Linked DNA regions of Labrys monachus. The protein of the gene in region 1 interacts with the protein of each later gene in a pairwise test. Links are inferred from orthologs where the notes say so. Each region holds a gene or a part of one and is shown on either strand. Other genes may lie near its edges. The genes, in order: leuS and ligA.

What was found.
Region 2: the proteins of leuS (region 1) and ligA interact in binary tests that used the Escherichia coli proteins (3 or more experiments, as listed by UniProt). The link is inferred for Labrys monachus from one-to-one orthologs.

What each region holds. Positions count from the first base shown.
Region 1 is NZ_JAUSVK010000001.1:2,429,635-2,437,113, reverse strand. What follows is about bases 1,903-5,110. They hold leuS (leucine--tRNA ligase), read left to right. Parts: upstream 1,903-2,282; coding sequence 2,283-4,910; downstream 4,911-5,110. Other genes in these bases: J3R73_RS10970 (LPS assembly lipoprotein LptE), read left to right, coding at 4,897-5,110. In the rest of the region: J3R73_RS10990 (ArsR/SmtB family transcription factor), read left to right, coding at 1-94; J3R73_RS10985 (SRPBCC family protein), read left to right, coding at 75-566; J3R73_RS10980 (ParA family protein), read right to left, coding at 852-1,898; more of J3R73_RS10970, read left to right, coding at 5,111-5,454; holA (DNA polymerase III subunit delta), read left to right, coding at 5,451-6,482; J3R73_RS10960 (LolA family protein), read right to left, coding at 6,930-7,479.
Region 2 is NZ_JAUSVK010000001.1:5,491,964-5,499,160, forward strand. Bases 1,957-4,882 are described here. They hold ligA (NAD-dependent DNA ligase LigA), read right to left. Parts: upstream 4,517-4,882; coding sequence 2,396-4,516; downstream 1,957-2,395. Other genes in these bases: J3R73_RS25135 (TspO/MBR family protein), read left to right, coding at 1,957-2,329; recN (DNA repair protein RecN), read right to left, coding at 4,606-4,882. Also shown: J3R73_RS25130 (aminopeptidase P family protein), read left to right, coding at 1-1,787; more of J3R73_RS25135, read left to right, coding at 1,844-1,956; more of recN, read right to left, coding at 4,883-6,273; J3R73_RS25150 (outer membrane protein assembly factor BamD), read right to left, coding at 6,389-7,197. UniProt on the Escherichia coli protein: DNA ligase that catalyzes the formation of phosphodiester linkages between 5'-phosphoryl and 3'-hydroxyl groups in double-stranded DNA using NAD as a coenzyme and as the energy source for the reaction.

The DNA.
Region 1 (7,479 bases):
CCGCCAGATCTGGAACGCACGCTTCGACGCGCTGGACGATGTCGTCGAGGCCTTGATACGGAAGGAGAAAGCCGATGGGCGACAGAGCGAGTAACGGCCGCACGGCGGTCGAACGGAGGTCCGAGCGCGAACTCGTCGTGACGCGAACCTTCAACGGCGCGGTTCGCCTCGTATTCGACGCATGGACCAAGCCCGAATTGTTCAAGCTATGGTGGGCGCCGAAGTCGAGCGGCGTGCCTCTGCTGTCCTGCGAAATGGACGTCCGCACCGGGGGGAGCTATCGCATCGCATTCGGACACGATGCCTCGAAGTCCATGGCCTTCTTCGGCAAGTATCTCGAAGTGTCGCCGCCCTCGCGCCTCGTCTGGACCAATGACGAGGGCGAAGACGGAGCCGTCACCACGGTGACCTTCGAGGACGTGGACGGCAGGACGCGGCTGGTCCTGCAAGAACTCTATCCTTCGAAGGAAGCGCTCGACCAGGCTTTCGTCGGCATGGAAGACGCGATGCCCGAGCAGTTCGAGCAGTTGGATGAACTTCTCGTCACCCTGGGCGCGAGCGTGTGACAGCCCCGCCTTGAACGCAATCGGCCTTGAGTCGAACAGGGACGAACCAGGGGAATTGGCGCAGCGTGACCGCTTCCTGAAATCCGCTGTTCGAGGCCGGTTTGATTTTCGCTTTCCACCCAGACCGGCTGGAGGAGGCAGGCATTGTTTTCGCTACGGGAGAGAGCGTGTATGAGCCGATGGTCTGTGAGAGTAGCAGCGATCATGCGACGACCATCGATACTAAATTAAACCTTTCAGCTGTCAAGTGGACAGCAGCGCCGCAACTGAAATCGCCGCGATTGATTATGGATCGACACGAGTTACGACACTATCGACCGCCGTAAGGCCAACATTCAACTGGCTTCTGTTCACCTTCACTTCCGGGTCATTGTGGACCGAATAGTAGTCCTGCCGCATTTTGGAGAGCGGCGTCCCATGATGGGCTGCCACAACCCCAGCCGTATTGAAGTCACGCAGCTCTCCTACATACATAGCGAGAAACTCATCTCGGTTTGAAGCTTGGTGAGCTCGCGGTGAGAATCTATTTGGATTAAGCTTATATTCCGAATATAGCTGATCTGCGGTTGCTTCCGAGAATGCCGCGAAAGCGGCTGCAGCCCCCTTAAATTGTGTGAACCTGTTTCCAATTGCCATATGAACTTGAGGAATCTGCATGCCTCTTTGTGCGGCTTTTGCAGCAAAGGTATAGTTTCCGAAGAATGGGTGCGGTGGATTAGTACCGTGCAGCAGCGCGAATAATGCTTTAACTGCAACCCGTGATGAGTCGTCAGCATTTACTGGAACAAGTATCCGGCTAGCCCCACAGATTGCCAATTCCGTATAGATTGCAAATGATGGATTAGTGTCAAAAAAAACTGTCCACTGCTGATCAAGACCATCAACCATGCGCTTGAAAATCTGATGGACCCATGCCCAGGGGTCGGCAAGGCCAGGAAACGGAGTTCGGCTCGCTTCGTCGTTGATCGCTGGCGCCATCAATTCGAGATTACCATCTCCACTCAGAAGGTATAAATTAGCCGATATTTTGTCATTGATAGCAGACACTTGAACAGAATATCTAGAGAGTACAGGTGTAGATCTATTAAGTATCGCGTCACTTAGATATCCAACTACACTCTTCGGCGTCGCCAACGAACAAAGCTGCAAAAGCTCACTTTCGCCCGCGACACCACCACCAAGCAACAACATAGAACTATTTGCTTGGGGACACATGTCCACGACTAGAACGTTACGACGCGGGTGTAGCTCCGCAAAACGAGACGCTATATGAAATGTTATGGTACTTTTTCCCGTTCCGCCTTTGTTGTTCCAAATTGCGTATGCTTGCATCGCACCAACTCCCAGAATTTATTTATCTCGCCGAATCTTAGAAAATTCAGAGCAGCGCATCTTATGTAAATCCGCGAGAGAAGAAAGACCATACCTGATGACGTGAGAGCAAGGTGTCGAATCGCCGGGACGGGCGGAGCAAGGCCGCCATGTTGCCGCAAAAGAGGTTCGATCAATGCGAATGGCAGCGATCGGCGCTCAAACGTGAGCTTACCGCCCACTCTCCGCATCATTCCGACAGTGCCGACTGTCGCTTTACAACAGTCGAACTAGCATCCCCCATTTCCGCCTAGCGTTCCACCCCTTCCCCCGCTAAAAGCAGGCCTTCCCTAGCCTGTTCCTGTTCCGGGCCTGCCCGGAGCCAGCCTTACCCGAGTCGTTTTCATGACCACCGAGCGCTACAACGCCCGCGATGCCGAGCCCCGATGGCAGAAGATCTGGGCCGACGGAGCGATCTTCGCCACCAGCAACGAGGATCCGCGCCCGCGCTATTACGTGCTCGAGATGTTCCCCTACCCGTCGGGCCGCATCCATATGGGCCATGTGCGCAACTACACCATGGGCGACGTGGTGGCGCGCTACCGCCGGGCGCGGGGCTACAACGTGCTGCATCCGATGGGCTGGGACGCCTTCGGCATGCCGGCCGAGAATGCGGCGATGCAGAACAAGTCGCATCCCGCCCAATGGACCTATGCCAATATCGACAGCATGCGTGCCCAGCTGAAATCGATGGGCCTGTCGCTGGACTGGAGCCGCGAGATCGCCACCTGCGATCCCTCCTATTACAAGCACCAGCAGGCGATGTTCCTCGACTTCCTGAAGGCCGGCCTCGTCGAGCGCAAGGTGTCCAAGGTCAATTGGGACCCGGTCGACCACACCGTGCTCGCCAATGAGCAGGTGATCGACGGGCGCGGCTGGCGCTCGGGCGCGCTGGTCGAGCAACGCGAGCTGGTGCAGTGGTTCTTCAAGATCACCGACTATGCGCAGGACCTGCTCGACGCCCTCGACACGCTCGACCGCTGGCCCGAGAAGGTCCGGCTGATGCAGAAGAACTGGATCGGCCGGTCCGAGGGCCTGCAGATCCGCTTCGCGCTCGATGCAGCCACCGCGCCGACCGGGACGAGCGAGCTCGTGATCTACACGACGCGGCCGGACACGCTGTTCGGCGCCAAGTTCATGGCGATCGCGCCCGACCACCCGCTCGCCCGGGCGGCGGCGGCCGACAATCCGGCGCTCGCCGCCTTCATCGAGGAGGTGCAGCGCACCGGCACCTCGGCGGCGGCGATCGAGACGGCGGAGAAGAAGGGCTTCGACACCGGCATCCGCGCCCTGCATCCCTTCGATCCCAGCTGGAAGCTGCCGGTCTACGTCGCCAATTTCGTGCTGATGGAATATGGCACCGGCGCCATCTTCGGCTGCCCGGCGCATGACCAGCGCGACCTCGACTTCGTCAACGCCTACGGCCTCGGCAACACGCCGGTGGTGTGCCCGCCCGGGCAGGACCCGGCGACCTTCGTGATCGCCGAGACCGCCTATGACGGCGACGGGCTGATGATCAATTCCCGCTTCCTCGACGGCATGACCATCGCCGCCGCCAAGGAGGAGGTCGCCCGCCGGCTGGAAGGCGAGATCCGCGGCAACATGCCTGCCGCCGAGCGCAAGGTGAATTTCCGCCTGCGCGACTGGGGCATCTCGCGCCAGCGCTATTGGGGCTGCCCGATCCCGGTGATCCATTGCGCCGATTGCGGCGTGGTGCCGGTGCCCAAGGAAGACCTGCCGGTGAAGCTGCCGGACGACGTCACCTTCGACAAGCCGGGCAACCCGCTCGACCGCCATCCGACCTGGCGCAACGTCACCTGCCCGCAATGCGGCGGCGAGGCGCGGCGCGAGACCGACACCATGGACACCTTCGTCGATTCGTCCTGGTATTTCGCCCGCTTCACCGACCCCTGGGCCGAGAACGCGCCGACCATCCGCCGGGAAGTCGACGAATGGCTGCCGGTCGACCAGTATATCGGCGGCATCGAGCATGCGATCCTGCATCTGCTCTACAGCCGCTTCTTCGTGCGGGCGATGAAGAAGACCGGCCATGTCGGCCTGGACGAGCCCTTCAAGGGCCTGTTCACCCAGGGCATGGTGGTGCACGAGACCTACAAGGCCGCTGATGGCGAATGGGTGGCGCCGGCCGAGGTGCGCATCGAGGGCGACGGCGACCAGCGCCGCGCCTTCAACAGCCTCACGGGCGCGCCGGTCGAGATCGGCTCGATCGAGAAGATGTCGAAGTCCAAGCGCAATGTCGTCGACCCCGACGACATCATCGCCGATTACGGCGCCGACACTGCGCGCTGGTTCATGCTCTCCGATTCGCCGCCCGAGCGCGACGTGATCTGGAGCGAGGACGGCGTGCAGGGCGCCGGCCGCTTCGTGCAGCGCATCTGGCGCCTCGTCAACGACATCGCCGAGCATGGCCGCTCGGCCGACGGCGACGGCGCCGGGGAGGACGAAGCCCTCGGCGTGCGCAAGGCCGCCCACCGCGCTCTGGCGGCGGTGGAGGGCGACATCGAGCGCCTCGCCTTCAACCGCTGCGTCGCCCATGTCTACACGCTCGCCAACGCTCTCGGCCGCGTGCTCGACGGCTATCGCGACGGCAAGGCGGCGCCGGCGCCAGTGGCGGCGGCCCTGCAGGAGGCCGGGCTCATCCTGGTGCAGCTCATCGCGCCGATGATGCCGCATCTGGCCGAGGAATGCTGGTCGTCGCTGGGCGGGCAGGGCCTCGTCGCCGAGGCGGCGTGGCCGAAGGCCGAACCCGCCCTGCTGGAGGACGACAGCGTCACCCTGCCGGTGCAGATCAACGGCAAGAAGCGCGCCGAGGTGACGGTGCCGAAATCGGCATCGCCAAAGGAAGTCGAAGCTGCCACACTCGCCAGCGAAGCGGTGCAGCGCGCCCTCGAGGGCCGCGCGCCGAAGAAGCTCATCGTCGTGCCAGGAAGGATTGTGAATGTCGTCGCCTGACCAGACCGCGCGCCGCACGGCCCTGCTCGCCCTCGCCCTCCTGCCGGCGCTGATGCTGGGCGGCTGCTTCCGGCCGATGTACGCCACCACCGAGGGCGCCGTCGCGCCGGGGCTGAGCAACAAGCTCGCCTCGATCACCATCGACCAGACGGATGACCGCACCACGCAGATCATCCGCAACAAGCTGTCCTTCTACCTGACGGGCGGCGGCGAGGTGCCGGCGCCGCGCTACAAGCTCACCCTCGTCGCATCCGCCTTCGCCGACACCGCGCTCGTCAATTCTTTCACCTCCACGCCGGAGGTCGACACCGCGACCGTCACCTGCGACTTCACGCTCCGCGACGCGGCGACGGGCAAGGTGCTGTTCAAGGCGAAGGGCAACGCGCGCAAATCCTATGACCGCGGCCTGCAGCGCTACGCCGCGGTGCGCGCCGAGAAGGATGCCGAGGCCGCCGCCGCCGACGTGCTGGCCGACCAGATCCGCACGCGCCTGGCGATCTTCCTCGCCGACCATCCGCAGGGCGCGCCGACCGCCGCGCAATGACGACGATCGAGCGGCGCTCCGTCGACGCCTTTGTCCGCAAGCCCGACGCGCATTTCGTCGTGATCCTCGTCTACGGCCCGGATACCGGGCTGGTCAGCGAGCGCGTGCGCGCGCTGGTCGCCGCCTCGGTCGACGATGCCGAGGATCCGTTCCAGCTCGTGCGCCTCGACGGCGACGAGGTTAGCGGCGATCCCGCGCGCCTCGCCGACGAAGCCTTCACCATCCCGCTGTTCGGCGGCCGGCGGGCCGTGCGGCTACGCGCGGGCTCGCGCAACCTGGTGCCGGCGCTCGAACCCATCCTCGCCGATCCGCCGCCCGCCTGCCGGGTGGTGATCGAGGCCGGCGACCTCAAGAAATCCAACCCGCTCGTCTCGCTGGTGGAGAAATCCCGCGCCGGCGCGGCGATCGCCTGCTTCAGCGACGAGAGCGGCAATATCGGCCAGATCATCGCCGAGGAAGTGGCGAGCGCCGGGCTCACCATCGCGCCGGAGGCCCGCGATATGCTGGCGGGCCTGCTCGGCGGCGACCGGCTGGCGACGCGCAGCGAGCTGCGCAAGCTGACGCTCTACGCCCATGGCGCCGGGCGCATCGAGCCGCAGGATGTGGAAGCGGTGGTCGGCGACGCCAGCGCGCTGGTGACGGACGAGATCATCGACGCCGCTTTCTCCGGGCGCACGGAGGCCCTGGACGCCATCCTGGCCAAGGCCTGGAGCGAGGGCGTCAACGCCTCGGTGCTGGCCGGCACGGCGCTGCGGCATGCCTTGCTGCTGCATCGCCTGCGCGGCGAGGTCGAGAAGGGGCGCCCGGCCGCCGGCGTGGTCGACAGCGCGGGCGGACAGATCTATTTCCGCCGCAAGGCCGGCGTCACCGCACAATTGACGGCGCTCGGCATGGAGCGGCTCGACCGCATCGTCGCCGAATTGTCGGATGCGGTGCTGGAGGCGCGGCGCAACGCCATGCTCGCCGAAGCCCTCGTCTCGCGCGCCCTCATGCGCATCGCCCTGGTGGCGCGGGCGCGCAGGCGATAGGCCGGGACGATCCGCCCGCGTTCGAGAGGGGGGCGGGAGGGGCAATCTCCGATCGCCCGCCTTGGAACGCATCGTCTGGCGGATGGCCAGAAGTCGATCGAAGATCGACCCTCCGAGACTTCGGACCGTCGCCGGGCTGGCCCGCCGCTCCACCCTCCCCTGGAGGGGGAGGGTCGGCCTGAAAGGCCGGGGTGGGGTGAACAGGCGCGACCGGCGAGGTCGGCGCGCGCGATTCCTGCGAAGGAGTCACCCCACCCCGACGCTTCGCGTCGACCCCTCGGCGATATTCGCAAAGCGAATATCGCCGGACCTCAAGGGGAGGGTGGGCGCGTTCATGCCGGCACAACTTGCCGCAAATGGATGGGCGATCTCCTATCGCCCATCTTGGAAATGCCGCGCCCGCCGGAGAGGAAGAAGGTCGATCGGAGATCGGCCCCCTCCCCGCCGCTATTTCAGGATGCGGGTCTGGTCGATGTAGAAGATGCGGTCCGGCGGGCGCGAGGTGGTGTCGAGGCTGGTGATCGTCACCGTGGTGTCGTAGCCCTGCGCGTCGGTGATGGTCCATTGGCGCAGCGTGAAGCTCGGGGCGGGAAAGCTCAGCTGGATGCGGGCGGAGCCGCCGATGGAGGATTTCTCCTCCAGCACCACGCTGACGCCGGCCTGCTCGCGCCCGAGCGCGATCACCCGCGAATCCTGGATGAGGTCGATGCTGTCGGCCAGCAGGAAGCGCAGCGGCGTCTGGCTGATCAGATAGAGGTCCTGCGTGTTCAGCTTGCGGTTGCGCACGGCGACCGAGGTGCCGTCGGCCAGCAATTGCAGCGGCGACGGCGGATCATAGTCGAAGCGCATCCGGCCCGGCTTGGACACCCAGAACGAGCCGGTGATGCGCTGGCCATCGGCGCCGATCTGCACGAACTTGCCGGACATCACCCGGATCGAATTGAAATATTTGTCGATCTGGTCGAGCGTCGCCTTGTCGGCGGGGCTGATCGCCCGC
Region 2 (7,197 bases), 3.1 Mb from region 1 along the record:
TCTCCCAACCCGCGCTCGGCCCGGCCCGCGTCAAGGCCCTTCGCGAGAAGCTGGCCGAGCGAGGGCTCGACGGCTTCGTGGTGCCCCGTTCGGACGAGCACCAGAACGAGTATTGCCCGCCATCCGAAGAGCGCCTGGCGTGGCTGACCGGCTTTGCCGGCTCGGCGGGAATCGCCATCGTGCTCGCTGCCGAAGCGGCGATCTTCGTGGACGGCCGCTACACCGTGCAGGTCCGCGAACAGGTGGATACCGGCACGTTCACGCCGCGTCATCTCGTCGAGGAACCGCCCGAGCGCTGGCTGGAGCGGACCCTCGCGCCCGGCGCCCGCCTCGGCTACGATCCGCGCCTGCAATCGATCAACGAGGTCGAGCGGCTTCGCGCCGCCTGCGAAAAGGCGGGGGCCGCGCTGGTCCCCGTGGAGGACAATCCGGTCGATGCCATCTGGGCCGACCGGCCCGCGCCGCCTCTCGCCTCCATCGTCCTGCACGACGTTTCCCTGGCCGGCGAAAGCAGCGGATCGAAGATCGAGCGGCTGCAGGCAAAGCTCGCCGAGCAGAAGATCGACGCCGTCTTCACCAATGACGCGCATGCCTGCGCCTGGCTGTTCAACATCCGGGGCGGGGACGTCTCGCATACGCCGCTGCCGCTGTCCTATGCACTGGTCCCGGCCAGCGGCGAGCCGACGCTGTTCGTCGACGGCCGCAAATTGTCCAACGCGGTGCGCGACAATCTCTCCCATCACATGGCGATCGCCGAACCGGGCCGGATGGAGGCGGTGCTCGCCGCCGAGGTGAAGGGCAAGACGGTCCGGCTCGATCCTACGATGGTGGTCGAACGCTTCGCCACGCTCGTCGAGCGGGCCGGCGGCAAGGTGCAGAAGGGCAGCGACCCGATCGCGCTGATGCGGGCGGTCAAGAACGAGGCCGAGCAGGCGGGTGCGCGTGCCGCCCATATCCGGGACGGCGCCGCCTTCGTCAGCTTCCTGGCCTGGTTCGACCGGACGGCGCCCGAAGGGACGGAGACCGAGATTTCGACGGCGGAGGCGCTGGAGCATGCCCGCAGCGAGACCGGTGTCCTGAAGGACCTCTCCTTTCCGACCATCTCCGCAGCCGGCCCCAACGCCGCCATTCCGCATTATCGCGTCAGCCGCGCCTCCAACCGGCCGGTCACGCCGGGCCTGTTCCTGATCGATTCGGGCGCCCAATATGTCGACGGCACCACCGACATCACCCGCACGATCGCCGTCGGCGACGTGACGCCCCTGATGCGGGACCGCTATACGAGAGTTCTCAAGGGTCACATCGCCATCGCGCAGGTCCGCTTTCCTAAAGGCGCGTCCGGCTCGCAGCTCGACAGCTTCGCCCGCGCCGCGCTGTGGGAGGTCGGGACGGATTTCGACCACGGCACCGGCCACGGCGTCGGCTCCTACCTGTCGGTGCATGAGGGCCCGCAGCGGATCTCCAAGCTCGGCACCACGCCGCTCGAGCCCGGCATGATCCTCTCCAACGAGCCGGGCTACTACCGGGCCGGCGAGTTCGGCATCCGCATCGAGAACCTGGTGTTGGTGGAAGCGGTCGAGATCGAGGGCGCCGAGCGCCCGATGCAGGGCTTCGAAACGCTGACGCTGGCCCCCATCGACACCCGGCCGATCGACGTCGGTCTTTTGACCCGATCGGAGATCGACTGGCTCGATGCCTATCACCGGCGCGTTCGCGAGGTGCTCTCTCCTCTCGTCGAACCGGACGAACGGGACTGGCTGGAACGGGCGACCGCTCCGATCGGGTGAAACCGCGGCCCTGTCAGAGCGTTGCAACGAAGATACGATTCGGAGGTTCAACGGACATGACGGCACGGGACTGGTTTCGCGCCTTGGTCTGCGTCCTGCTTTGCCTGGGTATCGCCCTGATCGGATCCTACGCGACGGTCAGCGAGATCCCGGTCTGGTACGCCAAGCTCACCAAGCCGATATGGACGCCGCCGAACGGCGTCTTTCCGATCGCCTGGACGCTTCTCTACGTGATGATCGCCGCCTCGCTCTGGCTGTTGTGGAGCCGCACGCCGCCATCGCCGAGGCGCAGCCTCGTGCTCGCGCTCTTCCTGGTCCAGCTCGCTCTCAACGCCGCATGGTCGCCCGTGTTCTTCGGCGGCCACGCGATCATGACCGGTCTGGTGGTGATCGCCGCGCTCGCCGTCGTGCTCGCCTTCACCGTCCGCAAGGCGTTCGCGCTCAATCGCGCGGCAGCCTGGCTGCTGGTGCCCTATCTCCTCTGGGTCTGCTATGCCCTGTCGCTCAACGCGGGCATCGCCATCCTCAATCCCACGTCCTGACTACCGCCCCCGCCCCCTATCCCAGGCCCCGTCGCGCGACATGCCGGTCAGGGGACCGGCACACCGTCAGGCGTTCTGCGCGCCGCTCACCAGGTCGAACCACTCATCCTCGTTGATGACCTTGACACCGTGCTTCTGCGCCTCCGCGAGCTTCGAGCCGGCGCCGGGGCCCGCCACCACGAGATCGGTCTTCTTCGACACCGAGCCGGAGACCTTCGCGCCCAGCCGGTCGGCCATCGCCTTGGCTTCGTCACGGCTCATGCGCTCGAGCGCGCCGGTGAACACCACCGTCTTGCCCGCCACCGGGCTCGCGGCCTGCGGCTTCTCGGCGTCGGCGATGCGGATCTCGGCCGTCAAGCGTTCGAGAACGGCGAGGTTGTGGGCCTCGCTGAAATAGGCGCCGACCGCTTCCACCACGGTCTCGCCGATCTGATCGATGGCGTCCATCTCGGCCGCCGCTTCCTCATCCTTGGCGGCGATGCGCAGGGCCGCCTGCTCGAAGGACGTCCAGGAGCCATAGGCCCGCGCGAGCTGACGGGCCGTCGTCTCGCCGATATGGCGGATGCCGAGCGCGTAGATGAAGCGCTCGAGCGGCACCTCCCGCCGCGCCTCGATCGCCGCGAACAGGTTGCGCGAACTCGTCTCGCCGAACCCTTCGCGATCCCTGAGCTTCTTGAGGTTGCGGCGATCGCGGGCGGCCAGGGTGAAGATATCGGCGGGCTCTCGCACCGGCAGTTCGGTGTCCTCGAAGAAGGAGGCGATCTGCTTTTCCCCCAGCCCCTCGATGTCGAAGGCCCGACGGGAGACGAAATGGCGCAGATGCTCGATCTTCTGGAACGGGCAGGCGAACTCGCCCGAGCAGCGCCGCACCACCCCCTCCTCGCCGGTGGCGGTGCTCTCGCGCACGGTCGGGGTCCGAAGCGGACAGGGACAGGTCTCAGGCGCGCGATAGGGAACGGCGCCCTCCGGCCGCCTTTCGAGAACGACGCCCAGGATCTGGGGAATGACGTCACCGGCGCGTTGCACGATGACGGTATCGCCGATGCGCACATCCTTGCGCGCGATCTCGTCCTCATTGTGCAGGGTCGCGTTGGAGACCACCACGCCGCCGACGGTGACCGGCTGCAGCTTGGCCACCGGCGTGAGAGCACCGGTCCGGCCGACCTGGATCTCGATGTCGCGCAGCAGGGTCGTCGCCTTCTCGGCGGTGAATTTATGGGCGGTGGCCCAGCGCGGCGAGCGTGATACGAAGCCGAGCCGCTGCTGCAGGTCGAGGCGGTCGACCTTGTAGACCACGCCATCGATATCGTAGCCGAGGCTCGAGCGCTGCGCCTCGATCAGGCGGTAATGGGCGAGCAGTTCCTCGACGCTCCGGCAGCGCACCATCAGGGGATTGACGGCGAAGCCCCAGCCCGCGAAGGCGCGGACCACGTCATATTGCGTATCGCCCGGCAGCGAACTCGCCTCCCCCCAGGCATAGGCGAAGAAGTGCAGCGGCCGGCTCGCGGTGATCGAGGCGTCGAGCTGGCGCAGCGACCCGGCGGCGGCGTTGCGCGGATTGGCGAAGAGCGGCCTGCCCGCCTCGGCCTGCCGCTCGTTGAGCGCCGCGAAGTCGGCATGGCGCATATAGACCTCGCCGCGAATCTCGAAGCGTTCGGGAACCTGGCCATGCAGCGTCGCCGGCACGTCGCCGATGGTGCGGACATTGGCGGTGACGTCCTCGCCGACCGCGCCGTCGCCCCGCGTCGCCGCCACCGCGAGCCTGCCCTGTTCGTAGCGCAGGGAGCAGGACAGGCCGTCGATCTTCGGCTCGGCCGTGACGGTGAGGGGCTCCTCCTCGGCCAGGCCGAGAAAACGGCGGACACGCGCCACGAATTCAACGACGTCCTCGTCCGAGAAACTGTTCGAAAGCGACAGCATCGGCACGCGATGCCGGACCTTGGCGAATTTCTCGGAGGGTGGCGCCCCCACCCTGTCCGACAGGCTGTCGCCCGTCTTCAATTGCGGGAACCGCGCCTCGAGCTCGCCATAGCGCCGACGCAGGGCATCATATTCGGCGTCGCTGAGGCGGGGCGCGTCCTCCTGGTAATAATGCCGGTCCGCTTCGGCCAGCAGGCCTGCGAGAGCCAGATAGTCGGCTCGGGCCTCTTCCTCGCTGAGATCGGCGACGGGCTTGGTATTGGTCATGGCGGGCAACCGGCTAGGATGGGATGCCGTCGCTTAGCACAGCTTGGGCATCGAGGGCAGCAGAGCCGGCGCGAAAGCCGGCATGTCCGCTACTTCGCCATATGCAGGAGGCGATCGGCCGCCGCCCTGGCCTCGTCGGTGACATGGGCGCCGGCGAGCATGCGGGCAATCTCCTCGCGTCGCCGCGCGGCATCGAGCGCGACCACGCGCGTCGCCACCAGTTCCTTCCCCTGCGCCTCCTTGGCGATGAGGAAATGGGTGGAAGCGCGGGCCGCGACCTGCGGCGCATGGGTGACGTTGATGACCTGCACCCGCGCGGCAAGGCGCGCGAGCCGCTGGCCGATGGCGTCCGCCACGGCGCCGCCGACGCCCGAATCGATCTCGTCGAAGACCAGCGTCGGCGCCGAGCCGCGATCGGCCAGGGCGACCTTCAGGGCCAGCATGAAACGGGAGAGTTCGCCGCCGGACGCCACCTTCATCATCGGGCCCGGCCGCGTCCCGGGATTGGTCTGCACCCAGAATTCCACCCGGTCGAACCCGTCCGGCGAAGCCAGCGTGCCGTCGCTCTGCACATTGGCGTTGAAGCGCGCCCGGTCCAGCTTGAGCGGCGCAAGCTCCGCATTGACCGCCTTGTCGAGATGGGCAGCCGTGGCCCGCCTCTTCTCCGACAATTTCGCCGCCTGCCCCTCATAGGCCTGCCTCGCCGCGCGATCGGCCAGTTCCAGCGCTTCCAGATGTCCCTCGCCTTCGTCCAAGGCGGTGAGTTCGGCGGCATGGCGCTGGCCCAGCAGCGGAAGGCCTTCGACGGGCACGTCATATTTGCGGCTCGCGGCCCGCAGGGCGAACAGCCGTTCCTCGAGCCGCTCGAGTTCGGCCGGATCGAAATCCGCTTCGTCCAGCGCCGACTGCAGGGCGATGCGCGCCTCCTCGAGGGCGTTGAGAGCCTGGTCGAGCGCCGCGATCGCCGGCTCGACCAGACGGGGCGCCTGGGCTCCCCGACGCTCCAGGCGCCGGATGATGGCCGCGAGCGCCGGCCCCGGCGAACCTTGGCCGCCGACGCCGTCATGGGCCTCCTTGAGGTCGACGGCGATCTTCTCGGCCTGCATCATCTGGGCGCGGCGCGCCGCCAACGCCTCTTCCTCTCCGGGCTGCACATCGAGCTTGGTGATCTCGTCCACGGCGTGGCGCAGCCAGTCCCCCTCCGCGCGCGCCTTCTCCATGCGGGCCCGGTGCTGGGCAAGAGCCTGCGTGGCCTTGCGCCAGGCGGCATGTCTGCCGGCGACGTCGGCAGCGAGCTTCTCCAGCCCGCCGAACGCATCGAGCAAGGCCCGGTGGGAGGCCGGATCGGTCAGCGCGCGGTCATCGTGCTGGCCGTGGATCTCCACCAGCGCCGCGCCGGCGGCGCGCAGCACCTGCACGCTCACCGGCTGGTCGTTGACGAAAGCCCGTGTCCGCCCGTCCGCCATCTGCACGCGGCGCAGGATCAGATCGCCGTCGTCCGAGATATCGTTGGACCGCAGCACGGCGCGGGCCGGATGGTCGGCCGGGATGTCGAACACCGCCGTCACCTGGCCCTGGGCGATGCCGTGGCGCACCAGTCCGCCGTCGCCCCGCCCACCGAGGGCAAGCGAGAAGGCGTCGAGCAGGATCGACTTCCCGGCGCCGGTCTCGCCGGTCAGCACGGACAGGCCGGGCACGAATTCGAGATCGAGCCGGTCGATCAGGACGATATCGCGGATGGCCAATTGCACGAGCATGGTGACTCTATATCGCTCCCGTCGATGCCCCGCATGCCAAAAGAGCAACCGCAGACAAAAAAGGCCGATCTTTCGACCGGCCTCTTCGAACCACCAGGGAAGCCGCGCTCCCGCCTCAATCCATCGAGATCGCCGAGTGGAACGTGCGGCTCAGCCAGGATTCGGTATCCTCGCGCGGCTCCAGGCCGTTCGACTTCACCAGCGTGTAGGTGTCCTTGTACCACTGGCTGTCCGGATAATTGTGTCCAAGGATGGCGGCAGCCGTCTGGGCGTCGCTCGTCAGGCCGAGGGCCAGATAACATTCGGCCAGGCGGCTCAGCGCCTCCTCGATCTGCCGCGTCTGCTGATACTGCGCGACCACGATCTTGTAGCGGTTCACCGCAGCGACATAATTCTGCTGACCCTGGTAGTAACGCCCGATATCCATTTCCTTGCCGGCGAGCTGATCCTTGGTCACCTGGATCTTGAAGCGCGCATCGTCGGCATATTCGGATTTCGGCCAGTTGGTCACGACGACCTGGAAGGCCTGCAGGGCTTTGACCGTGCGATCCTGATCGCGCGTGATGTCCGGAATCTGCTTGTACTGCGAATTGGCATAGAGATAAGCGGCGTAGGCTGCATCCGGACTCTTCGGATAAAGCGTCACGTAACGCTGGGAGGCCGTGATCGCATCATCATAGTTGCCGGCGGAATAATTCGCATAGGCCGACATAAGAATGGCCTTCTGCTGCCATTCGGTCTGCGGATATTGCTTGTCCAACGCATCGAAACGCTTGGCCGCCTTGGTATAATCCTGGTTCTTCAGGAAGACGAGGCCTTGATTGTAAAGAAGGTCGGCTGGATCCGTCGCCTGGGTCTTGTAGACCGGGTCGTCATCCCACCAACCGCAGGCACCGAGCGGCGCCGCCATCATGGCAACGGCCA